Regions from separate parts of the Janthinobacterium tructae genome, predicted to be linked through region 1. Evidence: predicted binding sites of a transcription regulator. Region 1 holds the regulator's gene; each other region holds the start of a gene.
The links. Region 1 encodes FNR, which switches genes on or off when oxygen is low (the NO sensors DNR and NnrR bind a similar motif). Its sites were predicted from a motif close to TTGATNNNNATCAA; they were not measured.
Positions count from the first base shown of each region.

Region 2: the regulator FNR is predicted to act here: its motif matches at 5,687-5,700, upstream of FJQ89_RS01165 (bacteriohemerythrin).
Region 3: the regulator FNR is predicted to act here: its motif matches at 4,050-4,063, upstream of FJQ89_RS02745 (lipid-binding SYLF domain-containing protein).
Region 4: the regulator FNR is predicted to act here: its motif matches at 3,551-3,564, upstream of FJQ89_RS15505 (universal stress protein).

Region 1 covers NZ_CP041185.1:4,182,332-4,189,679, forward strand. Annotated here, with positions in the region: gene ccoN (cytochrome-c oxidase, cbb3-type subunit I) at 1-544, shown strand, start outside; gene ccoO (cytochrome-c oxidase, cbb3-type subunit II) at 560-1,174, shown strand; gene FJQ89_RS18295 (cbb3-type cytochrome oxidase subunit 3) at 1,176-1,376, shown strand; gene ccoP (cytochrome-c oxidase, cbb3-type subunit III) at 1,369-2,289, shown strand; gene ccoG (cytochrome c oxidase accessory protein CcoG) at 2,294-3,676, shown strand; gene FJQ89_RS18310 (FixH family protein) at 3,779-4,303, shown strand; gene fnr (fumarate/nitrate reduction transcriptional regulator Fnr) at 4,307-5,065, opposite strand; gene FJQ89_RS18320 (response regulator) at 5,305-7,348, shown strand, end outside.
Region 2 covers NZ_CP041185.1:245,957-253,304, forward strand. Annotated here, with positions in the region: gene FJQ89_RS01140 (DUF1294 domain-containing protein) at 1-307, opposite strand, end outside; gene FJQ89_RS01145 (methylated-DNA--[protein]-cysteine S-methyltransferase) at 366-932, opposite strand; gene FJQ89_RS01150 (nucleotidyltransferase domain-containing protein) at 1,037-1,798, shown strand; gene FJQ89_RS01155 (TonB-dependent siderophore receptor) at 1,814-4,048, opposite strand; gene FJQ89_RS01160 (hypothetical protein) at 4,373-5,209, shown strand; gene FJQ89_RS01165 (bacteriohemerythrin) at 5,213-5,611, opposite strand; gene FJQ89_RS27915 (hypothetical protein) at 5,821-5,976, opposite strand; gene FJQ89_RS01170 (hypothetical protein) at 6,126-6,311, opposite strand; gene FJQ89_RS01175 (PepSY domain-containing protein) at 6,449-7,348, opposite strand, start outside.
Region 3 covers NZ_CP041185.1:588,922-596,269, forward strand. Annotated here, with positions in the region: gene FJQ89_RS02730 (HD-GYP domain-containing protein) at 184-1,083, opposite strand; gene FJQ89_RS27955 (hypothetical protein) at 1,041-1,301, opposite strand; gene FJQ89_RS02735 (helix-turn-helix domain-containing protein) at 1,526-1,993, opposite strand; gene FJQ89_RS02740 (zinc-dependent alcohol dehydrogenase family protein) at 2,206-3,207, opposite strand; gene FJQ89_RS02745 (lipid-binding SYLF domain-containing protein) at 3,244-3,924, opposite strand; gene phbB (acetoacetyl-CoA reductase) at 4,496-5,218, shown strand; gene FJQ89_RS02755 ([FeFe] hydrogenase, group A) at 5,291-7,348, shown strand, end outside.
Region 4 covers NZ_CP041185.1:3,537,147-3,544,494, forward strand. Annotated here, with positions in the region: gene FJQ89_RS15480 (NnrU family protein) at 343-921, opposite strand; gene FJQ89_RS15485 (Imm10 family immunity protein) at 1,163-1,555, opposite strand; gene FJQ89_RS15490 (GNAT family N-acetyltransferase) at 1,684-2,100, shown strand; gene FJQ89_RS15495 (M56 family metallopeptidase) at 2,108-2,854, shown strand; gene FJQ89_RS15500 (hypothetical protein) at 2,919-3,419, shown strand; gene FJQ89_RS15505 (universal stress protein) at 3,729-4,565, shown strand; gene FJQ89_RS15510 (NADP-dependent malic enzyme) at 4,626-6,944, opposite strand; gene FJQ89_RS15515 (hypothetical protein) at 7,137-7,348, opposite strand, start outside.

The DNA of each region.
Region 1 (7,348 bases):
CTGGCACAAGCTGCGCACCGATCCGATCCTGAAATTCATGATCGTCTCGCTGTCGTTCTACGGTATCGCCACCTTCGAAGGTCCGATGATGTCGATCAAGACCATCAACTCGCTGTCGCACTACACCGACTGGACCGTTGCCCACGTGCATGCGGGCGCTCTGGGCTGGGTGGGCTTCATCACCATGGGTTCGATCTACTATCTGCTGCCACGCCTGGCGGGCCGCACGCAGATGCACAGCACGCGTCTGGTCGACGTGCACTTCTGGGTGGCCACCATCGGCATCGTGCTGTACATCGCCGCAATGTGGATCGCCGGCGTGATGCAGGGCCTGATGTGGCGTGCGGTCAATCCGGACGGCACCCTGACCTACACCTTTGTCGAGAGCGTGAAAGCAACATATCCGTACTACGTGGTGCGCGTGGCCGGTGGCCTGCTGTACCTGTCGGGTATGTGCATCATGGGCTACAACACCTGGATGACCTTGCGCGGCAGCAAACTCCCCGTCGCCCGCATTCCGGAACTGAACGCGGCGCACGCCTGATAGGAGCAAAAGCAAATGAAATTTTCACATGCATGGATTGAGAGAAACCCCTGGCTGCTGATCGCCCTGGTCACGGTAGTGATCAGCATCGGCGGCGCCGTCGAGATCATTCCCCTGTTCTTCCAGAAGAGCACGACGGAACCGGTCGCCGGCCTGAAGCCGTATTCGCCGCTGCGCCTGGCGGGCCGCGACATTTACGTGCGCGAAGGCTGCTACAACTGCCACTCGCAGATGGTACGTCCGCTGCGCGCGGAAACGGAACGCTATGGCCACTATTCGGTCGCTGGCGAGTTCGTGTATGACCGTCCGTTCCAGTGGGGTTCCAAGCGCACGGGGCCGGATCTGGCCCGCGTGGGCGCCCGCTACAGCGATGAATGGCACCGCACGCACTTGAACAACCCGCGCGACGTGGTGCCCGAGTCGAACATGCCGGCCTACCCATGGCTGGCGAAGACCAAGCTGGTGCCTGACGACATCATGCCGAAGATGCGCGCCCTGCAACGCCTGGGCCAGCCGTACAGCGATGCGGAAATCACCGCCGGCCCGGCGCAGCTGCAGGACAAGACGGAAGAAGACGCCCTGGTCGCCTATCTGCAAGGCCTCGGTACATTAATCAAAACAAGGAATTAGCATGGCAATCGAGAACCTGTTTGACAGCGCCAGCAGCGTCATGACGGTGGTTTCCTTTACGACGTTCGTAGGCATCCTGTGGTGGACGTTCAGCCGCAGCAATAGCGACTTCGACGCGGCGGCACGCCTGCCGTTCGACGACGAGGCGCTCGACTACGCGGCCGATGCCGCACCGGCACAAGGGGAGCGCAACCATGGCTGACTTTACCAATGGCTTCTGGAATATCTACATCGTCGTACTGTCCCTGCTGGGCATCATCGGCTGCGGCGTGCTGCTGTACTCGCAGTCGAAAATCAAAGTGGTCGAAGGCGCGCCTGCCGACGGCACCACGGGCCACGTCTGGGACGAGGACTTGAAGGAACTCAATACGCCGATGCCGCGCTGGTGGATGTGGTTGTTCTACATCACCATCGTCTTCGCCCTGGCGTATCTGTTCCTGTACCCGGGCCTGGGCAATTATGCCGGCAGCCTGGGCTGGAAATCGACGGGCCAGTATGAGGAAGAGCTGAAGAAGGCGGAAGCCGACTACGGTCCCCTGTTCAACAAGTACCTGAGCCAGGACTTGAAGACGGTGGCCGCCGATCCGCAGGCGCATGCCATCGGCCAGCGTTTGTTCCTGACCTACTGCGCGCAATGCCACGGTTCGGATGCACGCGGCAACAAGGGTTTCCCCAACCTGACCGACAAGGACTGGCTGTATGGCGGTGAACCCGACATCATCAAGACCACCATCATGCATGGCCGCAATGGGCAGATGCCACCGATGGGCGCCGCCCTGGGCTCCGAAAAGGATGTCGAGAACGTGGCCCATTATGTGCTGAGCCTGTCCGGTTCCACCTCGGACCCCGTCAAATCCGTGCTGGGCAAAGCCAAGTTCGGTGCCTGCATGGCCTGTCATGGCGCCGATGCGAAGGGCAATCAGATGCTCGGTTCGCCTAACCTGACGGACAAGATCTGGCTGTACGGCGGCAGTGCCGATACCATCATGGAAACCGTACGCAAGGGACGCAACAACACCATGCCGGCCTTCAGCGATTTCCTCGGCGAGTCCAAGGTCCACGTGCTGTCGGCCTATGTCTGGAGCCTGTCGAATCCCCAGACGTCCGTGAAATGATGTAATGGAACCTCAAGTCATCAAGATGTATGCGGCCCGCGAGCAGATCTACCCTCGCGAGGCCAAAGGACGCTACGCTACCTGGCGATGGGTATGCGTATGGCTTACTCAGCTGGCGTTCTACGGCTTGCCGTGGTTGACCTGGAATGGCAGGCAAGCCCTGCTGTTCGATTTGACCACGCGCAAGTTCTACATTTTCGGCGTCGTGCTGTGGCCCCAGGATTTCATCTATCTGGCGGCCCTGCTGATCATCTGTGCGTATTTGTTGTTCCTCGTCACGGCCATCGCCGGGCGGGTGTGGTGCGGGTTCTCTTGCCCGCAAACGGTATACACGGAAATCTTCCTGTGGGTCGAACGCCGCATCGAGGGTACGCGCAGCGCGCGCATGGCCCTCGACAAGCAGGGACCGTCCGTGCGCAAGGCCTTCAAGAAGACGGCCAAGCACCTGGCATGGGGCGCCATCGCCCTGTGGACGGGCTTTACCTTTGTCGGCTATTTCACGCCGATCAAGGAACTGGCGCGCGAGGTGACCACCCTCAATTTCGGTCCCTGGGAATGGTTCTGGGTCTTGTTCTACAGCCTGGCAACCTACGGCAACGCGGGCTGGCTGCGCGAGCAGGTGTGCAAATACATGTGCCCCTACGCGCGCTTCCAGAGCGCCATGTTCGACCAGGACACCCTGATCATCACTTACGATGCCAAGCGCGGCGAACCGCGTGGCGCCATCAGCAAGAAGGCTGGCAACAACGACAAGCTGGGCGATTGCATCGACTGCACCCTGTGCGTGCAAGTATGTCCGACCGGCATCGATATCCGCAACGGCCTGCAGTATGAATGCATCGGCTGCGCCGCCTGCGTCGATGCCTGCAATACCGTGATGGACAAGGTCGACCGGCCGCGGGGACTGGTACGCTACAGTACCGACCATGCGATGGAAAACAACTTCAATTCGAAGCAGATCCGCCAGCGCGCCATGCGCCCGCGCGTGCTGATCTACACTTCCATCCTGGCCCTGATCATCATTGCCGTGTGTACCTCGCTGGCCCTGCGCACGCCCCTGAAAATGGACGTGATCCGCGACCGCGGTTCGATGGGACGCGAAGTGGAAGACGGCATGATCGAAAACGTCTACCGCTTGCAGATCATGAATACCTCGGAGCAAACCCAGCACTTTAAAATCAGCGCTTCCGGCTTGCCCGGCCTGACCTTGCTGACGCGCGAAGAGGTGACCTTGCAGCCGACGGAAACGCTGGGTTGGCCGATCCGCCTGCGCGTGCCGCACGGCGTGGGAGAAAAGGGTTCGAACAAGATTGCGATCGAATTGCACTCGCTGGACGACCCGTCGCTGCATGTGCGTGAAAGCGCGGTATTCATCGTGCCGCGTTAACAAGGAAAGGCGGACGGGGACCGGGTGCCCTCGCCGCCGCCATGAAGTTGCAGGAAGGCCAGTCCCCGCATGGGGATTGGCCGATTAAACAGGAGAAATATCATGTCCGACAGTCTCAAGCTGCAAGCCCCCGTTGCCCCGTGGTACAAGCATCGCTGGCCATGGCTGCTGATGATCGGTCCCGGCCTGTCCGTGGTCGTCGGCAGCTGCATGGCGTATATCGCGTTTACGCAGCCCGATGCCTTGGTGGTGGGTGATTATTACAAGCAGGGCAAGGCGATCAACCAGGACTTGCGGCGCGATACGATCGCCAGCGACCTGGCGATGGATACCAGCCTGTCCTATGATGTGGCGTCAGCGCGCCTGAGTGGTTCAGTGCACAGCTTCGGCAAGGCTTACCAGGGTCCGTTGCAGCTGCATCTGGCGCATGCGACCCTGCCGGAAAAGGATATCAAGCTGCTGGTGCAGCCCGATGCGGCCGGCAATTTCTCCGTGGCGCTGCCGATGCTCGAGCGCAGCCGCTGGCAAGTACTGGTGGAAAACGACAAACGCGAGTGGCGCCTGTCCGGCATCTGGACCTGGCCGCTGCAGCGCAGCATCGCGCTGCATGCCGATGAAGAGCTGTAAGCCTTATTTGCAGACGTCCGTGCCGGCCGTGATAGCTTTTAACTTGGCCGGCTGCAAGATCTCGATCTCGCGGTTGGAGACGCGCAGCCAGCCTTCCTTCTTGAATTTCGACAATAAACGGCTGACGCTCTCGATGGTCAGCCCCAGGTAATTGCCGATTTCCTCGCGCGACATGCGCAGCTGAAATTTGCTGGCCGAATAGCCACGCGCTTCATAGCGCGAGGCCAGGTTGACGATAAAGGCGGCAAAACGCTGGGTCGCCTGCATATTGCCCAGCAACAGCATGACGCTTTGCTCGCGCGTGATTTCCTGGCTCATCATGCGATGGAAATGGCGCAGCAGGGTCGGCATATTGCCCAGCAATTGTTCCAGGCTGGAAAAAGGAATTTCACACACTTCGCTGTCTTCCAGCGCCACCGCATTACAGTGGTGGCGGTCGGCGCTGATGGCGTCCATGCCCAGCAGTTCGCCAGCCATCTGGAAACCCGTCACCTGCTCTTCACCGCCCGGATTGATCTGGTACGTCTTGAAGTGCCCCAGGCGGATCGCGTACAGATTCTGGAACGAGTCGCCGATGCGGAACAGCGAGGCACCGCGCACGATCTTGCGGCGGCGGCCGATGATCTGGTCCAGCCTGTCCATGTCGCCCACATCGAGGCCCATCGGCAGGCACAATTGATGCATGCTGCAGGTCGAGCATCGCGCACGCAACGCTTCCACGGTCACTGTGGGCATGGTGGGAGTGAGTAGCGCTTCAGTCATGTCGGTACCTTTTAGAAAATGCAATAACGAGTTTACTGCATACAGGGTTGCCGTGTGCCAATTTCACCGCATTTCCGCTGAATAAACGACGTTCTGACTTTAATTATATGGCAACATCGTTAAAAGCCCATGTGGGAAAGGCAATTTGCGCGGCGCCGCTTGCCAAGTTGATGTATTGATAGGAAAATTCCCGACAGCATTAGCTGCCGCCTGTACCACCCGGTACTGAAAAGGAAATCATGAAGCCTCTCGGCATCAAAGCAAAAGTCGCGCTGGTCACCAGCCTGACCTCGGTCGCCATGATCGCGCTGGTCACCATGATACAGGTGCAGCACATGCGCGCCGACTTCACCCGAGTACTGCTGAGCCAGCAATCTGCCCTGATCACCCGCACCGCTGCCGAGCTCGACGACAAGCTGGGCATGCTGCTGCAGATCGTCACCCTGACGGCCAGGCAGCAGCCGCCGGAACTGATCGCCCGGCCCGCCCAGTTGCGCGAATACTATGCGCGCCGCTCGATGCTGATACTGTTCGACGACGTGCTGGTGCTCGATGCGCAAGGCGCCATCGTGGCCGACATGCCGGAAGTGGCGGGGCGCGCCGGCATCAACGTCGCCGAGCGCGAGTATTTCCAGACCGTCCTGCGCACGCGCCAGCCCATGATCACCGAACCGATGCTGGGCAAGTCGAGCGGCATGCCCATCGTGCAGATGGTGGCGCCCGTGCTCACCGCCGATGGCCAGGTGGCCGGCGTGGTGATCGGTGTGCTGCGCCTGTACAAGGATAACCTGCTGGGACGCCTGCGTTCGGAAAAGATCGGCAAGAGCGGCTATTACTTCGTCCTCACGCGCGGCGCCGTGCCACGCTACGTGCTGCACCCCGAGACCAGCCGCTTGCTGCAGCCGCGCCAGCCGAACGCCAACCTGACCACCACGCAATTGCTGAAGCAAGATGGCGAAGGCAGCATGGTCAGCACCAACAGCCGCGGCATCACGGCCGTCAACAGCTTCAAACGCCTGAAATCGGTGAACTGGCTGCTGGCCGCCTCGCTGCCTCTCGACGATGCATTCGAACCGTTCGATGGCGTGCTGTACCGGCTGGTGCTGTGGAGCGTCCTCGCTTCGCTGCTGGCCGCGTTTATTCTGGGCTGGGTCACCGTGCGCCTGCTATCGCCGCTGGTGCGCCTGCGCGACACGCTGCAAGCCATGCGCACCAGCGGCAGCCGTTTCACGCCCGTGCCGGTGCGGCAGCGCGACGAGATCGGCGAACTGACGGAAGCGTTCAACGGCCTGATGAGCGAACGCGACCGCCTGCAGCAGGAACTCGAAGCGCGCGCGGCGGAGCTGGAGCAGGAGCGCGACCGGGCCGAGGCGGCCAACCGCGCGAAGAGCGATTTCGTGGCCAACATGAGCCATGAAATCCGCACGCCCCTCAACGCCGTGCTGGGCATGGTGTATTTGCTGGGCAATACCAGACTCGATACGGAACAGCGCAAGTATCTGACCATGGTGCGCGTGGCGGGCCAGTCGCTGCTGGGCATCCTCAACGACGTGCTCGACTATTCGAAGATCGAGGCGCGCCGCATGGAATTGTCGCCCGTCGAATTCGACCTCGACGAGGTGATGAACACGCTGGCCACGACGATGACCATGAATGCGGGTGAAAAAGAGCTGGAACTGGCCATCGCCGTCGAGCCCGACGTGCCGCGGCGCCTGATGGGCGACGCCCAGCGCCTGCAGCAGATCCTCGTCAACCTGGCCGGCAACGCCATCAAATTTACCGAGAGCGGCGAAGTGGTGGTGGCCGTCAGCCTGGCCGAAAGCCAACAAGACCGCGCCTGGCTGCGCTTCGAAGTGCGCGACACGGGCATCGGCATGACGGAACTGCAGCAACAGCAACTGTTTGCCGCCTTTTCACAGGGCGACCAGAGCATCACGCGGCGCTTCGGCGGCACGGGCCTGGGCCTGGCCATCAGCAAGCAGCTGATCCACATGATGGGCGGTGATATCGCCGTGGCCAGCAGCGAAGGCAAGGGTAGCCGCTTCTGGTTCAGCGTGCCGTTTGAGATGCTGGCGCAGCCGCCCGAAACGCGGCGCACGCCGGCCCTGGGCCAGCTGCGCCTGCTGGTGGCCGACGATAACCGCACCACGCGCGAACTGATCGTCAAGCTGATCGAGGCCTGGGGCTGGCTGGCCGACGAAGTGGACTCCGGCTTTGCCGCCATCGAACTGTACCGCGAACGCCTGGCGCAGCAACAACCGTACGACGTGGTGCTGGCCGACT
Region 2 (7,348 bases), 2.4 Mb from region 1:
AAGCGCCGATATTGAGGGCGACCGTGATCCAGAACAGCACGCGGAACGAACGCTTGCCGGACTTGTGGCGCAGCCATTGCTGGGCCAGCACGGCGCCCGGCCAGCCGCACAGCAGTCCCAATAGCAGCAAGGTGCGCTCCGGGGTGCGCCAGCGCCCCTGTTTGGCGGCCGACTTGTCGATCGCATAGGCGACGAAACAGCTCAGGCTCAGCACGCCATATACGAGGGCTACCAGGGCGGGGATGTGGAAAAAGAACGTGGCCAGTAAATACAGAACGACAAAGAACAGGATGACAAGGTAGGGCATAGGATGTGGTGGCTTGAGCGGGGGCGTGAGTATCCCACACGGGGAGCGATGCTGCTGTCTAAAATAAACAGCCTTGCGCCATATCAACATGCACGGCGCGGCGGCGGGCGTGGCCCGTCTTCAGCGCTTCGCGGTCGCTGGACAGGCCGATGCCTTCCAGCGTCAACAGGGTTACCTTGGCATGCAGGCCGCCCGCAAAGCCCGTCAACTCGCCCGTGGCGCCGATGACGCGGTGGCAGGGGGCGATGATGGAAATGGGATTCTTGCCGTTGGCGGCGCCCACGGCGCGCACGGCGGCGGGACGGCCGATCTGGCGCGCGATCTCGCCATAGCTGCGCGTCTGGCCGTACGGTATCGTCAGCAGCGCGCGCCAGACTTCCTGCTGGAATGGCGTGCCGGAAAAATCGAGCGGTACCGCAAATTGCTGGCGCGTGCCGGCAAAATACTCGCCCAGCTGGCGCGCCGTTTCCTGCAGCACGGCGCAACCGTCAGCGACGCGCATCTCGCCCAGGCGCACGCGGTTCGGCTTGTCGTTTTCCCACAAAATCGCGGCCAGCGCCGCGCCGCGCGCCACCAGGGTCAGCTCGCCCACGGGCGAGGGCATCACGAGGCAGTCGTATTGCATGTGTCTTCCTGTGTCTTCCTTGCTCAGATAACGCCAGTGTAGCAGGATGGCGGCGTGCCGCGTATTGCGTGTAGGATAGCGTTTTTCGGCATGGAGCACTGGCTTTGACGACGATCCCCACCTATGACGCCATCCGCGCGATTGCCGTGCGGCTGGTGCAGGAACACTATCCCACGGCCGTGGCGGCCATCATTGGCGGCTCGTTTGCCACGGGCCGGCAGACGCCCAGTTCCGATATCGATTTGCTGCTGCTGTTCGAGCACGTCGATTGCGCCTGGCGCTCGACCATCGTGGCCGAAGGGCGCACGGTGGAACTGTTCGCACACGACGTGGCCACGTTCACGTATTTTTGCAAGGAAATGGATGCGCCCGGCGGAACGGTGCCGCTGGCGCACATGGTGCTGGAAGGGGGAAACATCCTCGTCGCCGGCGACGCCTATGCCCGGCTGCACGCGCTGGCGCACGCCATCGATGCTGCCGGGCCGCCCGTGCTCGACGCGGAGAACTTGCAACGGCGCCGCTACGCCATCACCACCGCGCTGGAAGACCTGGTCGACAGCACGCAGCCGGGCGAGGCGCTGGCCGTGGCCTGCCAGCTGTATGGCGCGCTGGCCGACCTGTACTTGCGCGCGGCTGGTGTATGGAGCGGCGGCGGTAAGCACCTGTTCCGTTGCCTGCAGGCATTTGACGAGGCCATCGCCGGGCAGCTGGACGGGGCCTTGCGCCTGGTCGCTAGCGACTTGCCGGCGGGCCAGCGTGCGTTCGAACACGTCACCGCCGCCGTGCTGGCGCCCGTGGGCGGGCCCTTGCTGCATGGCTTCTGCCTGCCGGCGCCCGCGCACTGGCGCAGCGCGCCGGCAGCTTGAGGTATTGCAGCCGGCTTAGAACGCCGTGCGCACGGCCAGGCTGACGTTGCGCGGTTCGCCCCAGAACACGCTGTCGTAGAAGCCTACGGTGCGGTAGTACTTTTTATCGAGCAAGTTATTCACGTTCAGCTGCACGCTGGCGTGGCGGTTGATGGCATAGCTGGCCATGGCGTTGACCAGTGCATAGGCCGCTTGCGGGATATTCGTCATCTCGCCCGATGGCGGGCGGCCGTACCACGATGCGCTGTAGGTGGCGCTTTGCGCCGTCATGCTGGCGCCCGCTTTCAGCCCTGCCAGGCGGCCGTCGAAGCGGTAGCTGGTGGCCAGGCGCAGCAAATGGCGCGGCTGCGTGGTGGCGGCGCGGCGGCCATCGGCCTCGGCTGCGTGCAGATAGGTATAGCCGCCGCTCGCTTCCCAGCCGCGCGATAATTGGCCGGAAATGTCGAACTCGACGCCCTTGGCCGTCACGCCGGTACCATTGGCCACCATGGCCTGGCTGCCGTCGGGCAGCAAAAAGCCGGGCGGTACCGTGCGGTCCAGCTCGGCCATGTTCTTTTTCTTCGTGTGGAACAGTGCGGCCGACGCGTTCAGCTTGCCTTCATAAAATTCGCCCTTGACGCCCAGTTCCGCATTGTCGCCCGTTTCCGGCGCCAGGAACTGGTTGTTGCGGTCTTTGCTCGATTGCGGGTTGAACAGCTGCGTGAAGCTGGCGTAGGCCGAATATTGCTTGTTGATGTCGAACACGGCGCCCACATACGGCGTGACTTCATTGCGCGTTTCCACCAAGCCGCCGCTGCCCGTGTACGCGCCCCGCTTATCGTAGCTGCGTGTGTCCGTGCGGTAAGTACTGCTGCGCGCGCCGATGATCACGTGCAGCGGGTCGGCCAGGCTCAATCGCGTGGCCACGTAGCCGCCCGCCAGGCGCGTGACGGTTTCCGTGTGCGAGCCATCCGGGTGGAACACGGGGCGGGGAATGTTGCCCGTCCAGCTGCGATAATCGGGGACGATGTTCGGGTAGTTGATTTCCGCTTTGCCGCCCAGCGAGCGGGCGCGCTGGTTGCCGCCGTTCCAGCCGACGATGGCCGTGTGCTGGCGCCCCAGCAAGGTGAACGGGCCGCTGGCGTAGACATCAAAGTTGTCGCCCGTGCTCTTGCCCGCGCCCCAGGCGCCCGTCCACAGGCGCATGCCTTTGCCCGTGGCCGGGTCCGGGTAGCCCGCGCCCGCGTAGGCGACGGTGGTGCGGTTCGTGCTTTCCGTGCGCGCATAGCCCAGGTGCATGTTCCAGTTGCCGGGCAGGCGCTGGTCCAGCGACGTGAATACGGTGTGCTGCTTGTTGGCCCAGGTGCTCCATGGCGTCGTGAGGCTGGTGTTGCGCGGCAAGTTCGCCAGGCTGCCATCCGCATTCCAGTAGGGTACGGCGCCCCAGGTGGCGCCTGTCGGCGTGTTGTCCTGGAAGTCGACGCCGGCCGTCAGCAGGGTGCCGGGGCGCAAGTCCGCCTCAAGGATGAGCATGCCGACTGTCTTGCGCTCGTGATACATGTCCAGATAGGAATCGCGTTTTTGCCAGGCCAGGGCCGTGCGTGCGCGCACGCTGCCCTCCGCGTTCAGCGGCGTGGAGAGGTCGGCTTCGAAGCGCTGGTCATCCCAGCGGCCCATGATGAGGCCGGCGCTGGCCTGGAACTCTTTCGTCGGCCGCTTGCGTATCATGTTGATGGTGGCCGAGGGGTCGCCCGTGCCGCCCATCAAGCCAGTGGCGCCGCGCACCACCTCGATGCGGTCGTACAGGATGGTGTCTTGCAGCGGCGCATTGCCGCCGCGCGCCATGCCGTCAATCTGAAGATTGTTGATGCCGAAGCCGCGCGCATAAAACCGCGTGCGCTCGGTGTCGTTCTGGCCCACCTGGATGCCTGTTGTCTGGGCCAGCGCCTGGTCCAGGCGCACGGCGCCCAGGTCGTCGAGCAACTGGCGCGTGATGACGCTGACCGATTGCGGCGTCTCGCGCAAGGACAGGTCCATGCGCGTGGCACTGCGCGTTTCGCCTGCCGTGTACGATTGCGTGCCTTCCGTCGTCGCTGTCGACTGGCCGGTCACGGTGACGGCCGGCATGGTGACGTCGGCCGCAGCGGCATCGGCGGCCTGGGCCGGCAGGGCCACGCCAGCGGCAAGGCTGAGCAGGCTGATGTGTAATAAACGGGGTAGGGGGCGCAAGGCGGGCTGGCGCGAAGAAGAGAAGACTGTCGTTGATGGCATCATTTTCCTGGAATATTTTAGTCGTGTGTTTTCCTATCTCGTCTGGCGAGGTGCGCAGTAGCTGGGGGGATGGCATGACGCTGGCCCGTGGTCTGGCTTGGATAGCAGTTCCACCGCAAGGCCCGGCGCGGTCGGGCAGTGGAAAAGAAGGGCGCGCGATTCCCCTCACTTTAGTGAATAAGAATCATTATCAATATAGATGGTATTTGCCAAATAATCAAGCGTGTCCACCAACATAGTGCGACAGGCCAATGGAGGCGCATCGTCCGGCCTTCTGCGATAATGCAGGCGCTGATAAAATATTTTCCTCATTGAAAGAAATGCATGCGTACATGGATCGCTTGTGCCGGATGGTTGTGTGTCGTGTCGCTGGGGCAAGCCCAGGAACACGCGCCGCCGCTGGCTGTTCCCGCGCCGCTGCACAGCGCCAGCGTGCCGCCCGCCATGGATGCCGCATCCGCCACATCTGTTGCGTCGGCGGCGGCGCCCGCAGAGGACGCCTTGCCATCGCAAACGGTGACGATCACGGCCAATAGCGACGCCAAGGCGCCGCGCATCCGTTTCATGGCTTACCGCGAGAGTTATCTGACGGCCAGGAAAGTGTGGCAAGTGTCGAGCGGCAGCGTGGTCATGGCCCTGCGCCTGATTCCCGCCAAGCTCAGCGCCACCATCGACGATGTGCGCGTGGCCCTGCAAGGCAATGGCGCTGCCGTGCCGATCAAGGTGTCTGCCGGCGGCGTGTTTGTCGTGCCGCTCAACGACGACATCGCCGCGCAAGATGGCACTTTCCTGGTGAACAAGGGCAGGGGCGAGCTGACGGCCAATATCGTGCTCCAGCCGTCCGTGGCACGCGACGCGTGGAATGTCACGCGTGTGGGGCAAGTCCTGCACGATGCGCGGCGCGCCGTGCGGGCCATCACGCCGTGGTACAAGCGGCCATTCGCCAGCGATGTGCAATCGCTGGCCTTTTGCGCGAGCGAGCGGGGCGGTGCTTTGCAGCTGATGGATGGCGAGCAAATGATCGCCACCTTGCCCATGAATGAACCGGCCGTCAACGACATCAATCAGCCCGTGTTTTGCAAGATTTTCGACGGCGAAGACAAATACCCGGGACACTACCGCGTCGTCCTGCCCGAGCAAGCCACGGTGCTGCTGCTGTAGCGGCTAGTTGGGCTGGCGCTGCACCAGCTCCAGCGCCGCCGCCAGGGCCAGATCCATGGTGGCCTGGTGGAAGATCAGCCATTGCGGCAGCAGCGACAGCGCATGGCGTCCCTGTTCCAGGTCGCCTTCATCGACGGCGGCCCACGCATGGTGCAAGCCGCTGAGCACGCGCGCATGCTGTTCCCGGTGATTCGCCAGCGAGGGGAAGGCGATTTGTTCCATCAAATCCTCTTCCTCGCGGAAATCGCGCTCGACGGCCGCAATCAGCTCGCGAAACGCCACGCTGAAATGCTGGTCGCTCAACTGGCCCAGCCGCGCCAGCTCCTGAAACAGCGCCTCATGTGCCTCGTCGATGGCCGGAACGCCCAGCGCCATCTCATCTTTCCAAGCCGATATACCCATGCCGATGCTCCCGGTTAAGTCCGTCGCGATGTGAAGCGGACTGTTCCAGTGTGGCCGCAGCGTAGGGGGAAATCCATGATCTGGATCAAAAATATGGTGAAGAGGGGGAAGGTTGAGGCACTGAGAAATGAAGGAAACGGGGAACAAATCACCATCCGCAATAAAGCGGTTTTAATGATGCGCCGAGTTACCGAGTGCCGCCGCGCTTTTTAATGCTTGGGCCAGCGGGCCCAGAGAGCTTGTGCGTCTACATTCGGTACCTGCATCTGCTGCACGGCCGACGTCTGCATCGCGTCGCGCAGTACGAGGGGCACCAGCAGCAAGGCCGACAAGGCAAGGCAGGCCAGCACTTTGAGCGTCAACATGGTCGTCTCCCGGTGTCCCGGTGGCGCGCGGGGATGCGGGGCCTGCCGGTCACTTCCTATGTACTACCATGCTTGCAGTTTAGTTCATCTGATTGAGACGTCAACTAATTGCTGTGATGCACCGCACCAGTTCACCTGTTGCCAGGGGCTTATTTGGCCTTGCGGCTGCGCCGTGGCTTGGCAGCTGGCGGCAGGAAGGAATCGAACCACACTTGCGTCAACTGCCGTGTATTTTTTGCCGCTTCACGCTTGACCGCGGCCGTGGCGTGGCCGCGCGCCGTGTTGGCGATGCGGTTGGCGGCGCTCAGGTACATGCTCATCCAGGGGTTTTTCATGGGGTGCCTCGCAGATAGTGGGTGGTGCGGCGCGGGTATGTCCCCAGGCCGCGATGTCCCCACTCTAGTCCGATGGCTGGCGCTGACTGTGCGCCCGCCCACATAGCCGGGCGGTGCTGGCAATGTGCTGAGGCAGATCAATACACGTCGCGGCGGTAGCGTCCCGCCGCCAGCAGGGCGTCGAGGCCTTCCTGGCCCAGCACTTCTTGCAGCACAGCATCGATTCCTGCCGCCATGCCTTGCAGGCTGCCGCATACGTAGACGATGGCGCCTTGCGCCAGCCAGTCGCGCAGTTCATCCGTGCTGCTGCGCAGGCGGTCCTGCACGTATTCACGTTTGCCACCTTCGTCACCATCGCGCGAAAAGACACGGTCCAGGCGCGCCAGGTGGCCAGCGTCCAGCCAGCCTTGCAACTCTTCGCCGCAGACACTGTCAAAAGCTTGCTGCCGCTCGCCGAACAGCAGCCAGTTGCGGGCCAGACCCGCCCGTTGGCGCGCGCGCAGGTGCGCACGCAGGCCCGCCAGGCCGGAACCGTTGCCGATATAAATGCAGGGCACGTCGACCAGGGCAGGGGCGAACGCGGGATTGGCTTGCAGGCGCAGGCGGATGGTGGCGCCCGGCGGGGCGAAGCGCGTGAGCCAGCCGGAACAAATGCCCTGGCCCTCGTTTTCGCTGCCCGCATGGCGCTCCTGGCGCACCAGCAACTGCAGTTCGCCATCCGATGGCAGCGAAGCGAGCGAGTAGCTGCGCGGTGCATGTTGCGCACCGTGCGCGTCACCCTCGCTGCCGTCCGCGTTGCATCCGATGATTACCGCCAGCGCGCCCGCTTCCCAGGTGGCGCCGGCCGGACCCGTCAAGGTGATTTCATGCAGTTCGCCGCCCAGGCTGCCAGGGTTGAGCAGCACGCGGCGCAGCAAACGCCAGTCTTCGTATGATGCCTGTTCCTGCACGCCGATGGCGTCGATGGCGCTGCCGCTGCAACGGGCCAGCGCTTGCGACCAGTCGGCCAGGGCGGCGGGGTCGTGCTTGTCCACTTC
Region 3 (7,348 bases), 2.7 Mb from region 1:
CACTGAACTGGGCCCAAGCATCGGTTTACCTGGTCTTGTCGACCTCAGGCCAACGCCAAGGCCGAACGCGACACTCCATTGGCGCTGCACGAATGGGTTTACGGTTTTGTCTGCCAGAACTCGCGGGCGCGTTTGCGTATGCTCACTGAAGGGAATCATCACTGCAACTGGCGCCGCCCACCTCTACTTCATCTGGTGCAACTGAACCAGCAAGCCATTGAGCGCACCTTGCGCCAGGGGGCTCAGTTCTGGTGAGCGCCGGTCGATTTCATTGGCCAGGTCGGATGCCAGCCACTCCAGTTCGTCGAGCATGCGGTGCAAGTCTCGCAACATATCGGCGTCGTCCTGGGCAATGACAAGCATGCCAGTTGCATTGCTGGCCAGGCGCATTTCCTGTGCGTCGTTTGTGGTGATGTGCAGCAGGTCGCGCAAGGCATTGACGATGCTGGCGTCAAAGCGCTTCTGACCTAGCCTGAACAGCATCTCGACACGCAGAAGATCAAAACGCCGGATGGCGGTCTCCGCAACGTCGGCGACAGCCAACACTCTTGCCAGCACCGTAATGCTGTCACCCTGCAGTGCATTGGGATAACCGCTGCCGTCGAGTCGTTCATGATGCTGCAATATGGCCAGTGTGGCATCGCTTGAAAAACCGAGCAAGCCTTGCACCAGTACTTGAGCTGTGATGGGGTGAACATGGATGTAGCGGCGTTCGTATTGCGTAATGTTATGCTCCGCAGCAAGTATTTCGGGGTCGGTATGCATCTCGCCGAAATCGTGGCAAAGTGCTGCCAGCAGTATCGAGTCACGTTGCCCCTCGGGCAGACCGAGGCTCTGCGCCAAGGCGAAGGCGATCAGTGCGGTGCGTATCGCATGCATGAAAAGCTCGGGCCGGCACTCGCGCATGACCGTCAGACGCAGCATGACTTCTGGTGCCAGCTGCACGCTGGCGGGGGCTTGTTTCATGGCGTGCGGGTCGCCCGTCCGCGTCAATATGCGCCGATAGACAGCTTCATGTCTGATGATGCTGTCCAGTTCCACTACAAGGCTGTGCGTATTGACCGGATGCTTCGCCGTGAGCATGCTGTCCAGCGGTGCCGCGAGTCGGTACTGGGCAAGCTGGTGAACAGGCGGCTGTCAATGCGCGCGCCCTTTGCAACCAACTTTATGCCATTGCTTTCGAAAATGTCCGCATGGGCGATCACTTCCTGCACATCGCCCACTTGCGTGACGGCGCGAATATAGTGAGGATTTTCGTCTGGCGGGTAGGCGAGGCGGATGTCAGGAACGTTTTTGTTCATCAAGGCATCCCCGTGTAGAAAGAAACTTACAATCCGGACACTTGCGAGTCTCTGCCTTGCATGGCTCCTGTAATTATTTCCAGTAGGACACAGTATGAGCTAGCAAGCGCTCTCCAGACACTGGATAAACTCCCAGCATTGTGTGGTCATTGCAGGGCGCTCAATGTTGGGGGAATCCCTGCATGCGGCAGAAACTTGTTGGAGGCAGTACCAGGGGGGGCCGTTCAAGGCGCCGTTGAATTTTCGTCAGATGCGGGCAGGGCTGGCTTGCCTGCGGATGCGGCGCAAGCCAAGGCCTTCTGGTGCATGGCTTCGAGTCCTTGATGCACGAGGTCCAGCAGTTCCATCTCGACGGTGCTGCCATTTTGCATGGCCAGCCGTTTCACGGCGAAGGCGAGCGCGGGGGGAAGTTCCAGGAATTTCAGGATCAGCCCCCCTCCGGCCGGCACTGGCGGGTCAATTTGCATTCCTCTGGCAACGGGTAATGTCCCATGCACAAGCCAGGCGGTGCTGACGCCGAGGGCCGCGGCAATTTTCTCTGCCGCTTCCGTACGAAGTTTTGTCTTTCCTGATTCGTAACGATACAGTTGCGTTGGATTGATGCCTGCCAGTTCGGCAAGCAGCACTTGCGAGATACGAAGATTTTCGCGGCAGTTCTTGATCCGCTCAGAAACATGGGTGTCGCCAGACATACATTTTGCCTTTCAATAGACAGCGTTCGTGAATGACCGGATGTCGCGCACTTGTCACCGCAGTGATGCACGGTAAGGACGCGTTTTTCCAGCGACAGCCTGGTCACCAGTATGGATTTTACCGCCTGGGCGTGCGACTGCGGCGTCCCCTTGTTTCAAACTCCATCCACTCAGCCTGGGTGGATGGAAACTGCTGGCTTGCCAGGAACAACTCATGGCCTGAGGCTGGGTACCAGGACGGCGGCGCCGTCGAAGCGCCCGGCGCGCAAGTCTGCCAGCGCCTCGTTGGCCTGCAGCAGCGGATAGGCCAATGGCGCCGTCTTGAGGTTGAAACGTTCCGCCAGCGCCATGAATGCCAAGCCGTCGGCGCGCGTCAGGTTGGCCACCGAGCGCACGCTGCGTTCTCCCCACAGCAAAGAGTATGGCATGGCGGGCATGTCGCTCATGTGGATGCCGGCGCAGACTACCGTGCCCCCTTTGGCGCAGGCGGCCAGCGCCAGTGGCACCAAAGCGCCATCCGGGGCGAACAGGATGGCCGCATCCAGCGCTACGGGGGCCGGCCCTGTCGATGCGCCCGCCCATGCGGCCCCCAACGAGCGGGCGAAACGCTGCGTGCGCATGTCTCCATCGCGCGTGAAAGCGTAGACCTCGCGCCCTTGGGCTAGCGCCAGTTGCGCCACGATGTGTCCGGCAGCGCCGAAGCCGTAAATGCCGAGCCTGCGCGCTGCACCCGTCATGGCATAGGCACGGTAGCCTATGAGTCCTGCGCACAGCAGCGGTGCTGCATGCACATCGTCATGACTATCGGGTAGCGGCAGGCAGTAGCGGGCGTCGGCCAACACGTACTCGGCATAGCCGCCATCGCGGTCGTAGCCGGTGAAACGGGCGGCATCGCACAGGTTTTCCCGGCCAGAGCAACAATACGCGCAGGCGCCACAACTGCCAGCCAGCCAGGGCACGCCCACGCGCGCTCCGATCCGCAGATTGTTTACTCCGGCTCCGACGGCAACCACCGCGCCGACAATTTCATGTCCTGGCACGACTGGCCTGCGGTGCGCGGGTAGTTCACCATCGAGCAGGTGCAGATCCGTGCGGCAGACGCCACAGGCCAGCACGCGCAGGAGCACATCTTGCCCCATTGGTGCGGGTACCGGGCGGTCCAGTGCCTGCAGCTGCGCGCCAGGGCCACCGTGTTCCAGCACCATTGCCCGCATGGCAGCTCCTTCCGTTCAATCTCAGGCATTGTGGACTTATTTCGGCATTGCCGACGCTTCGCTCAGCGCTTGTTGCAAGGGCAGGGCGTGCGGATCTTCAATGTTTCCTGCAGCAAAATCCTTTGGCGACAAGCTGCGTCCGTAAAAGGCATCGGTCAACTGCTGGTTGAATCGGATGTCGCTCAGTCCCACGGCCACGACATCGCCAAACAGGCCTTTTGTTCCGCTCCAGGCCACGACGTCGCCGATGCCGACCGTGCCCTGCGCCATTTTCCTCCAATTGACCACGGTCAGGCCCGCTGCGGCGTTGAGGGAAAAGTTATTTTTCTTCATGACCGCGTTGATGGCTTTATCATTGTTCAAGACCATCACGAGGGGGCCGCCTTCGGCGCCGGCCTGTAAACCCAGCGTCAAGCCGCCCAGGTTGTAGAAGGCGGGTCCGCCCCAGCTGCCATCGGGACGCCTGACGAGCAGCAGTCCGCCGCCCCCTTGAGCACCCACCCCCAGCGCGGCGCGGCCATACGACGGAATGATCAACATGCCCTTGGCTTGTTGCAGCAATGGCTGTATGCGCGCATCGGCCTGCAACTGGTGTACCACAGGAATGGCGGCTTCAACGCGCTTGTTGGCGCTCTCCATCGCCTTGCTGGCGAGATCGGGCGCACTGCTTTGCTTGCTGTCGCTTTGCGCCACAGCGCCCCCCGACGCCAGCAGCATGAACAAACAGGCAGCGGCGGCCTGGCGATAGTGATTCTCGATGGACATGGCAATTCCCTCCGTAGTGGGTGCTGATTTGTGCTCACGATGTGACCGTTCATCATGCTAGCGCCGCTTGTCCATCATTGACCATGATCCAGATCACTGTTCCTGGTCGAGCAAGGCCGTGCACCGCATGCGCCGGGGGCATTTCTCTAGATTGCAAGGTCTTCAGATCCGCTCGATATTCGAGCGTTCCGGATAGGCTTGTCAAGCGGTGTCATCCTGATAGTGGCGGTCTTCGCACTGCCAGTCGGAGACCGGTCACAAGCGCTACCGCATCTCGCATCATGACGATGCCCCTTGTGATCAGGGCCTTGAAGATTGCCCCATGCCGCCGCGTATTGCCCGTGCCGTCAGGCCGCGACCAGTCCATTTAGTCTGAGAGGGATTGATCTATGTCATACAGCGCCAGTGACGTGACTGCCCGCAGTCGCGTACATTGGATGGCAGTCGCTCCGTTTGCCTGCATGAGCGCGTCGAGCGAAGCTGGCCTAACATTGACCGGATTGCCTCCATGGGAGTAGTCTTCATGCAACGAACCGCACTCGTCACTGGTGGCACCCGAGGCCTGGGCAAAGCCATCTCCCTCGCATTGCAAGCGGGCGGCCACCGGGTCGCCGCCGTCTACCACTGCAATGCGGACGCTGCCAGCACCTTTTCCGAGGCGACAGCGATTCCCGTGTTCCGATGGGATGTCAGCGATTTCAACGCCTGCCGCGACGGCATCGCCACCGTGGAACAGCAACTGGGCCCCATCGATATCCTGGTCAACAATGCCGGCATCACCAGCGATGCACTGTTGCACCGCATGGACCCGGATCAGTGGTGGCAGGTCATCAATACCAATCTCGGCTCGATGTTCAATATGTGCCGCCATGTCATGGAAGGCATGCGGGCGCGCGAGTTCGGCCGTATTGTCAATATCAGCTCCGTCAATGGCGAGAAGGGGCAGCTAGGGCAGGCCAATTACGCCGCCGCCAAAGCCGGTATTCTCGGCTTTAGCCGGGCGCTGGCGCTGGAGGGGGCGCGCAAGCAGATCACGGTCAACGCGGTCGCTCCCGGCTATTGTGATACCGACATGGTGGCCGAGGTCGCCCCCGATGTCTTGCAAAAAATTATCGCTGGCATCCCCGTTGGCCGGCTCGGCACGCCCGAGGACATCGCGCGCCTGGTCGCATTCCTGGCCGACGACGCCAGTGGCTTCATCACGGGGGCAACCTTTGATGTCAATGGCGGCCAGTACATGGGCTAGCGTTAGCCGTCGCCGGGCAAGCGCCCGGACGCGCTGCAGCGGCATTCTTGCTGTGCGCGGGGAGTGGTTCGCATGATCTCGCTGACGGTCAATGGACGGCCTGTTGACGTCGAAGAAGGCGCGACCTGCCTCGATGCCGCGCGGCACGCTGGCGTGCATATTCCCACGCTTTGCTACTATCCGCGCTTGCCCACCCATGCCGTGTGCCGCATGTGCCTCGTGCATGTGGCCGGCCAGCCGCAGTCGCTGCCGGCCTGCATCACGCTGGCAAAAGCAGGCGACATTATCGAAACGGCATCGAACGACCTGCTCGCCTTTCGCGCCATGGATGCGCAATGGCTGCTGGCGCGCCATCCGAACGATTGCCTGCGCTGCGAAGTCAACGGGTCTTGCCGCTTGCAAAGCCTGATCAGTGAAAATCAATGGGAAGAGCGCTGGGAAAAGATGCCGCGCGGCTCGGTGACGCATCCCGGGCACCGCTTGATCGATCATACCTCGCCGAGTATCTGGCGCGACTTGTCAAAATGCATCGAATGCGGCCTGTGTGTGGAAGCGTGCGGCGCGTCGGGACAGCAGCAATACGTGATCGGCTTTGCCGAACGCGGCTCGGGGCGCTTGCCGGTGACGGTATTCGACCATACCCTGGCCAATACTCAATGTATTTCCTGCGGTCAATGTACGCTGGTCTGTCCCGTCGGGGCGCTCGTCGAGACGCCGCACTGGCATGCGGTGCTGCACACCCTGGATGCGCACAAGCGTGTTTGCGTGGTGCAAGTGGCGCCCGCCACCCGCGTTGCCATCGGCGAAGAATTCGGCATGCAGGCCGGCACGGTCAGTACGGGAAAAATGATCAATGCCTTGCGACAACTTGGTTTTGACTACGTGTTCGACACCAATTTCGGCGCCGACCTGACGATCATGGAAGAAGCCAGCGAGTTGCTGGCGCGCATCAAAGGGCAGGCAGGAAACGCGCAGCCCTTGCCCCTGTTCACTTCCTGTTGCCCGGGATGGGTGAACTGGGTGGAAATCAACCGGCCCGACCTGCTGGCGCACCTGAGCACGACCAGGTCGCCGCAGCAAATGCATGGCGCCCTGGCGAAGCGCAGCGCCTTCGCGCGTTCGCTCGGTCCCGCCTTTGCCGAGGGCAGGGAGGAGCCTTATGTGGTCAGCGTCATGCCCTGCACGGCCAAGAAGGACGAGGCGGTCCGGCCCGGCTTGTCCGGCGACGTCGACCATGTCCTGACCACGCGGGAGCTGGCCAGGATGATCAAGTCGCGCGGCATCGCCTTCCATGCGCTGGCCGACGATGGCGCATTCGACGATCCTCTGGGGGAAAGCACGGGCGCCGCGCAGATCTTCGCCGTGTCGGGTGGCGTGATGGAAGCGATGCTGCGCAGCGCCGCCCATTTGCTCGGCAGGCCGGAGGCGCTGGCGCTGGAATGGCAGCCACTGCGCGGCATCGGGCCGGGGATCAGGACAGCGCAGATCGCCGGCTTGGGGACGGTCGCCATTTGCAATGGCATCGCTGCGGCACAGCATCTGCTGGAGGGGGAAGCCTGGCGCGATCAATTCGTCGCCATCGAGGTCATGGCCTGCGTCGGCGGCTGTCTGGGGGGCGGTGGCGAGCCAAAATCGATGGATCCCCAGGTGCTGGACAAGCGCATGCGGGCGATTTACGAACTCGACAGGCAGGCGGCGCGGCGCAGTGCGCATGAAAACCGGGCCGTGCAGACCTGGTACGCCACTGAGCTGCAGGAACCGCATGCCGTCCAGGCGCGCGCGCTGCTGCACACAAGCTATGCCGCGCGCAATTCCCGGCGCCTGCTGCTGATGCAATTTCTCGATTGCGTGGACCGGCGTGACGGCGCGCAGGCGGCGGCCCTGCTGCATCCCGATGCGTCGTGGTCGACGGCGTCACCATTCGGCGACGTTCACGGCGCCAGCGCGATCCAGGCGCTGATCGAGACCCAGTTGCCTCCACGCAAGTTTGGACCGGCGTTCGCGCGGCACCGGATGGTAGCGGCTGCCGATGTGGACGACCTGGCCGTCATCACCCCGACGGGCGAGCTGTGCAGTTTCAGCGTGGAGGTCGATCGCAGCCGGTCACCGATGGTGATCAGCAGGCTGGTG
Region 4 (7,348 bases), 650 kb from region 1:
TGGTAACCAGTTTCCAATATTGACAACTAGCTGTCAATATATTTCTCAGCACGCTCTTCTGGCGTGGACGCCTGCAGGCGGGTCTTCAATGGCTGTCTCATCTGCTTGCGCGGCGCACCGAGTCGTTCAGCGCTGCTGCGGTTTACCTGTCCAGGCAACACGGTGCTTCATCCGGGAGTTCTGGCAATGCGATCGCACACTGATTTGCTGCCGCAGTGTTTATTTATCATGAGATCAGGCGCGAAAGTGAAGAGACGGGAAGAAAGCTACGTCAGCCGTGCAGCACAACGTCCGCTCTGGCGGCGCAAGCGGGCACAGCAGCAGGGAAGCTACCGCCTTCAACTAGCCAAACGGCCGCACGCCAAACAGCACGCCGTGCAGCCAGAACGCCAGCAGCAGCCACAGCGCGCCCCCGGCGCCGATGGCGATCACGGTGCCGGGCATGGTGCCACCCTGGTAGCGGGTGCCGGCCGCGCGGTCGCGCCGCACGGCGGCATACAGATCCACTGACGACCAGGCGAGGAAGCCGCCGAACAGCAGCACGTCGGCCACGCTGCCGTTGGCCAGCAGATGCGCCACGGCCCAGAGTTGCGTGCCCAGCAGCATGGGGTGGTGCACCCAGGTCTTGATGCGGTTGCGCGGTACATTGGCCGCCGCCAATAAAATCAGCGAGAACAGCATCAGCAGGCCGCTGGCGTGGCGCAAGCCCATGGGCGGCGCCCACAGCACCTGTGGCTGCTGGCGCGCCAGGGCGTAGCCCCAGATGATCAGACCCAGCCCGACAAACGCCACGAGCGAATACAGCCCCTTCCAGCGCTTTTCGCCGAGGCGCGCCAGTTGGGCGCTGCGCCAGCCGTCGGCGACGATACGCACCGAGTGCAAGCCCAGGAATAACAGCAAACCGAGTATCAGCACCGTCATCGTCTTCCCTCCCAGTCAATACTAAGTAACCCCCAATAAATTATTGTGATTTCTGACTTCCATAACTGGCGCTCTGCAAGGTGGCCGACGAGGCTTGCCCGCTGCTAGCAGTGCTCGCACTGCTAGCAGCGGGCGCCTTGCATAGCATCCGGTTCTGTTCGTCATAATTTCACAATAATTTCCTGAGGATTACTTAGCTAGCGAGCATAGACGACGCCATGGCCGGCGTCGTCCGCGCAGATCAACGTTCCTCGCGATAGTAGTCGCAGCCCTCGAACGTGGTGCGCAGCGCCTGCTGCAGCTGGGCGTAGCGCTCCGGCGTCAAATTGAAACGCACGTCGATCTGGCCGTCGTCATCCATCTGCATGGCTGCCTCGGCATCCATCTGCACGGACAGGCGGTTCGGATGCAAAATCACGGCGTGCATGTGACCATACCAGGCAAATTCCTGGCCGCAATATTCAATATAGGGTTCGTCCATGCCCATGGCGACGTCCTGCTCGTCATACTCGTCTGCGCGCTGCAGCATCAGGTAGACGGGCGCGCCTTTGCCGGCCGGTGCTGCCAGGGTGGTGATCAGGGCGTCGTCTTCATTCATAACGGACAACTCGGTGGCGGTAAATCCTGCGGACATGGCGTGCTTTCAACAAATAGGGGGATGACGCCACCATAGCGCAAAAGCGGTGCAAACAACATGGCGCGCGGCGAATAAAGCGTGCCGCCTATAATGGTCATTCCATCCATATTGCACAGGAGAGCGCCTTGACCGCAGCATCGCCCTACACCATTCGCCTGGCCATCCCCGCCATCGCCACCTACCAGTTGCTGCGCGTTGCCGCCGGCCTGAGCGCGAAAAGCACGGAGGCGGCGGCCAAGGGCTTGCCCAACTCCCTGTTTGCCGTGCAAGTGCTGCTGGGCGACGAAGTGGTGGGCATGGGCCGCATCATCGGCGATGGCGGCTGCTTCTTCCAGGTGGTCGATATCGCCGTGCTGCCGGCCCACCAGGGCAAAGGCCTGGGCAAGCTGATCATGCGCGAAATCCGCCAGTTCATCGACAGCGACGTGCCGGAAAGCGCATATGTCAGCCTGATCGCCGATGGCCAGGCGCAAGACCTGTACGCGCAATTCGGCTTCAGGCACACGGCGCCCGCCTCCGTCGGCATGGCGCTGAAACGCTAGGCGCCCGATGCCTGCCTGGCTGCTGAGTAGCATGGCGCTGGCGCTGCTGTTGAGCGCCGCCGCCTGGCGCGCCGAGCGCACGCTGCAGCGGCGCGGGCACGCGACGCGCTGGCTGTGGCTGGCGGCCATCGCCGCGTCCGCCATCGTGCCGCTGGCGTGGCTGCCAGGCGTGCTGGCAGCCATGCCGGCGGAACAGGCGCAGCTGAAGCTGGGCTGGTTTGTCTTATCCAGCGGCATGCTGCTGCTATTGGCGCTACGCAGCGTCTGGCTGCTGTCGCACCAGCGCCGCTGGCAGAAAACATCGTTACTGGGCACGCCCGTGTACTTGAGCGGCGGCATCGGCCCTTGCGTGGCGGGGCTGCTGCGACCGCGCATCGTGATGCCCGTCTGGCTGCAACTGATTCCTCCCCGGCAACAGGCGCTGCTGCTGGCGCACGCACAATGCCGGCTGGCCGCACGCGACCCGCAGCTGCTGGCCCTGGCCTACGCCTTGATCGTGCTCATGCCGTGGAACCTGCCCCTGTGGTGGCAGCTGCACCGGCTGCGCTTTGCCATCGAAGTCGATAGCGACGCGCGCATGCTGGCGCAAGGCCACGCGTTGCGCGACTATGCCACGGTGCTGCGTCGGCACGGCCAGTATTACTCGGGCTTGACGGGCGCCGCACCCATCGTGCTGGGCGACCCGCGCGCACTGCGCCGGCGCCGCCATCTGATGGCCAGATTTACCGGGAAGCCGGCGGCGAACTTGCTATAGTAGCGGCAACGCCGCGCGGCGCGCCCGCGTTCCCGGCTCCCCCCTTAGAAATCAGAGAGATACCATGCTTTACCTGCTTGCCATCGTGATCGTCATCGCCCTGCTGTACTACGTCTTCAGCGGCCGCACGCCCGTCAAACCGCTGCACAAGCCGCTCGTTTCGGTACGCCAGTACGTGCCGGCGATTCCCGCAGGCGCACCGGCGCACCACTGGAACGACGAGGGGCGCTTTGCGTCGGAAGTGGAAAACGAAGCGATGTACCAGAGCGCCATCGCCAAACTGGCCGGCGAACACGGTCCCGGCAACGCGGAAGAAAAATGCCTGGCCCTGCTCGTCTGCGACGATGCCAATCCGTTCCAGGACAAGGCCATCGCCGTCTTCATCGATGGCCAGCTGGTCGGCTACCTGTCGCACAACGACGCCCTGCGCCTGCGCCGCAACCTGGGCCGCATGGACCTGGTCGGACAGCTGACCTCGTGCGACGCCGTCATCCGTGGCGGCGGCCTGTGGAACGGCAAGCGCCTGTCGTATGCCGTCTGGCTGGACTTGCAGCCCTACAATTAAGTGAACTCCCGCCACGGCCAGCGTTGTTGCGTCACACAAAGAAGTGCCGACACGATGCTGCCGACGCCGATGCAGACCACTGGGAGGGCAAGGAGTTCAAGACCATTATCGCTGGCTGCACGGCGAGCATATTGATGCATATCAAGCAGATTGGCACTTTCTGGCGATAACCTTGCAGAAGGCCATCGCCTGTCTCTTTTTGACCCATATCAAGTCCAGCAAAAAAAAACCGCCGTCCGGCACGGCAATGCTGGACTTGCCCGTGTTGTCGTTCTAGCCTTGTTGTCATCCTGACTAGCGAATGACACCATGGCTTACAAATCCATCCTCGTCCACGCCGACCTGTCGCGCCATGCGCCGCAGCGCATCGCCATCGCGGCGCGGCTGGCGCACGCGCACCAGGCGCACCTGATCGGCGCGGCGATGACGGGCCTGTCGCGCTTTACCCTGGAAAACAACCGCGGCATGCGCGGCGGCGCCGTCGCGGCGCAGATCAACGCCCTGCACGGGCAGGCGGAACAGGCGCTCGACCAGTTCGAAACGCTGGCGCGCCAGGCCGGCGCCGTCTCGCTCGAACGGCGCCTGATCGAAGACGATGAAGATGGCGGCATGGCCATCAGCGCCCGCTACAGCGACTTGACGGTGCTCAGCCAGCACGACGCCAGCGAAGCGCTGCCCGGCGCCATGAGCGACCTGGTGCCGTACGTGATGCTGAACGCGGCCCGCCCCGTGCTGATCGTGCCGCGCGGCGGCCAGTTTGCGGAAGTCAACAACACCGTGGTGGTGGCCTGGGATGGCAGCATGGAAGCGACGCGCGCCATCGGCCACGCCCTGCCGCTCTTGCGCGCGGCGCGCCTGGTGGTGCTGGCCCTGCTGCACCCGCCGGCCGGCCATGCGCAGCCGGCCCGCCATCCGGGCGCCGACATCGCCGCCTACCTGAGCCGCCATGGCGTGCCCGTGGAAGTGCGTCCCGCCATCGCCACGGGCGACATCGGCGCGGCGCTGCTGGCCATGGCCGCCGAAGTGCGTGCAAACCTGCTGGTAATGGGCGGCTACGGCCACGCCCGCTTCCGCGAAATCCTGCTGGGCGGCGTCACGGAAACCGTGCTGCGCCAGATGACCTTACCGGTGCTGATGGCGCACTGACGTAAAAAAGCCGCGCCACCCTGGCGGATGGCGCGGCTTTTACCGAAGAACAGCTAGCGCTTAGACTTTACGCTGCGCCACCGCGTCTACCACGCACAAGGCCGTCATGTTGACGATGCGGCGCACGGTGGCCGATGGCGTCAGGATGTGCACGGGCTTGGCGCAGCCGAGCAGGATCGGGCCCACGGCGATGCCGTTGCCGGCGGCCGTTTTCACCAGGTTGTAGGCGATGTTGGCCGATTCGATATTCGGCATGACCAGCAGGTTGGCATCGTGCTTCAGAGCCGAGTTTGGCATGATTTTTTGACGCAGCTTGCTGTCGAGGGCCGTATCGCCGTGCATTTCGCCGTCGATTTCCAGGTCCGGCGCGCGTTCCTTGATGATGGCCAGCGCGGCGCGCATCTTTTGCGCCGAGGCGCTGTCGCTGGAACCGAAGTTCGAATGCGACAGCAGGGCCGCGCGCGGCGACAGGCCGAAGCGGGTCATCTCTTCGGCGGCCATGATGGTGATCTCGGCCAACTGCCCGGCATCCGGGTTTTCGTTGACGTGCGTGTCGACCATCACCAGTTGGCGCTCCGGCATGATCAAGACGTTCATGGCCGCGTAGACATTGCTGCCGGCGCGCTTGCCCAGCACCTGGTCGATGTATTTCAGGTGCAGCTGGGTGGTGCCGAAGGTACCGCAGATCATGCCGTCGGCGTCGCCCTTGTGGATCATCATCGAACCGATCAGGGTATGGCGGCGGCGCATTTCCAGCTTCGCGTATTCCTCGGTGACGCCCTTGCGGCTGGTCATCGCGTAATACGTGTTCCAGTAATCGCGATAGCGCTCGTCGAAGTCCGGGTTGATGACGTCGAAATCGACGCCTTGCTTGAGACGCAGGCCAAACTTCTGGATGCGCGCTTCGAGCACGGGTGGACGGCCCACCAGGATAGGACGCGCCAGTTTTTCATCGACGACCACTTGCACGGCACGCAGCACGCGCTCTTCTTCGCCTTCGGCGTAGACGATGCGTTTAAGTTCGACCGGCGTGGATTTGGCCATCAGGAACAGCGGCTTCATGAAAGTGCCGCTGCGGTAGACGAATTGCTGCAGACTGTCCGCGTACGCTTGCAAGTCCTTGATCGGACGCGTGGCGACGCCCGATTCCTCGGCCGCCTTGGCGACGGCCGGGGCGATCTTGATCAGGAGGCGCGGGTCGAACGGCATCGGGATCAGGTATTCAGGACCGAACGACAGGTTGCTGATGCCGTAGGTGGTGGCGACGATGTCCGACTGCTCGGCATGCGCCAGGTCGGCGATCGCGTGCACCACGGCGATCTCCATTTCGCGCGTGATCGTCGTCGCGCCGCAATCGAGGGCGCCACGGAAGATGTACGGAAAGCACAGCACGTTGTTGACCTGGTTCGGATAGTCCGAACGGCCCGTGGCGATGATGGCGTCGCTGCGCACGGCCTTGACTTCTTCCGGCAGGATTTCCGGATTCGGATTGGCCAGCGCCAGGATCAGCGGGTTCGGCGCCATCTTGCGCACCATGTCCTGTTTCAGCACGCCGCCGGCGGACACGCCAAGGAAAATGTCGGCATCGGGGATGACTTCGCCCAGGGTGCGCAGCGGCGTGTCTTGCGCGAAGCGTTCCTTGTCCGGGTCCATCAGTTCCGTGCGGCCCTTGTAGACGACGCCGGCCAGGTCGGTGACGTAGATGTTTTTCAGCGGGAAGCCCAGGTCGACGATCAGGTCCAGGCAGGCCAGCGCTGCGGCGCCCGCACCCGACACGACCAGCTTGCAGTCCTCGATTTTCTTGCCGACGGCTTTCAGGCCGTTCAGGATAGCCGCGCCGACGATGATGGCGGTGCCATGCTGGTCGTCATGGAAGACGGGAATCTTCATGCGGTCGCGCAGCTGGCGCTCGATGTAAAAGCACTCGGGCGCCTTGATGTCTTCCAGGTTCACGCCGCCGAAGGTCGGTTCCAGCGAGGCGATGATGTCGACCAGCTTGTCCGGGTCCATCTCGTTGATTTCGATGTCGAAGACGTCGATGCCGGCGAATTTCTTGAACAGCACGCCCTTGCCTTCCATCACCGGCTTGGCGGCCAGCGGGCCGATATTGCCCAGTCCCAGCACGGCCGTGCCGTTGGTGATGACGGCCACCAGATTGCCGCGCGCCGTATATTTATAGGCATTCGCCGGATCGATGACGATTTCTTCGCACGGTGCCGCCACGCCTGGCGAGTAGGCCAGCGCCAGGTCGCGCTGGTTGGTCAGTTGTTTGGTGGGCGTCACGCTGATTTTGCCGGGGCGCGGGCACTCGTGATATTCGAGTGCGGCCAAGCGCAATTGTTGACGCAATTCTTCTTTTTTATCAGATGACGAATCCATGCTGTGCAGCCTTCCTGTTTGGTCGATCGGGTGTTCCGGATTTTATCAGACCGATTCTTTCAATTAGCTAGGTATTTTCCGCTAGCCACAGTCTGATATCACGAAAACGCATAACCTAGCATTGTAAGGCCGTGCGGCGGCACAAACGTGCTGAGCAGGAAAAACTATCGAATTTTAGATTTCAATTAGTTTTCATGATAGACCGCCGGGGGCGCGCCACAGCGGCAAGGCCTCGACGGCGCGCTCGAGATCGTCCATCTCATCCGCGCCCAAGGTGGTGTCGAACGGTGCGGACAGGATGCTGCGCATCAGCGCCAGGCGCGTCGTGGCTTGCTCCTCGTCGATGAAGCGCGTGGTCTCCGCGCAATACTGCGCGCGGCGCAAGGCGTCGGCGCCGTCATCGT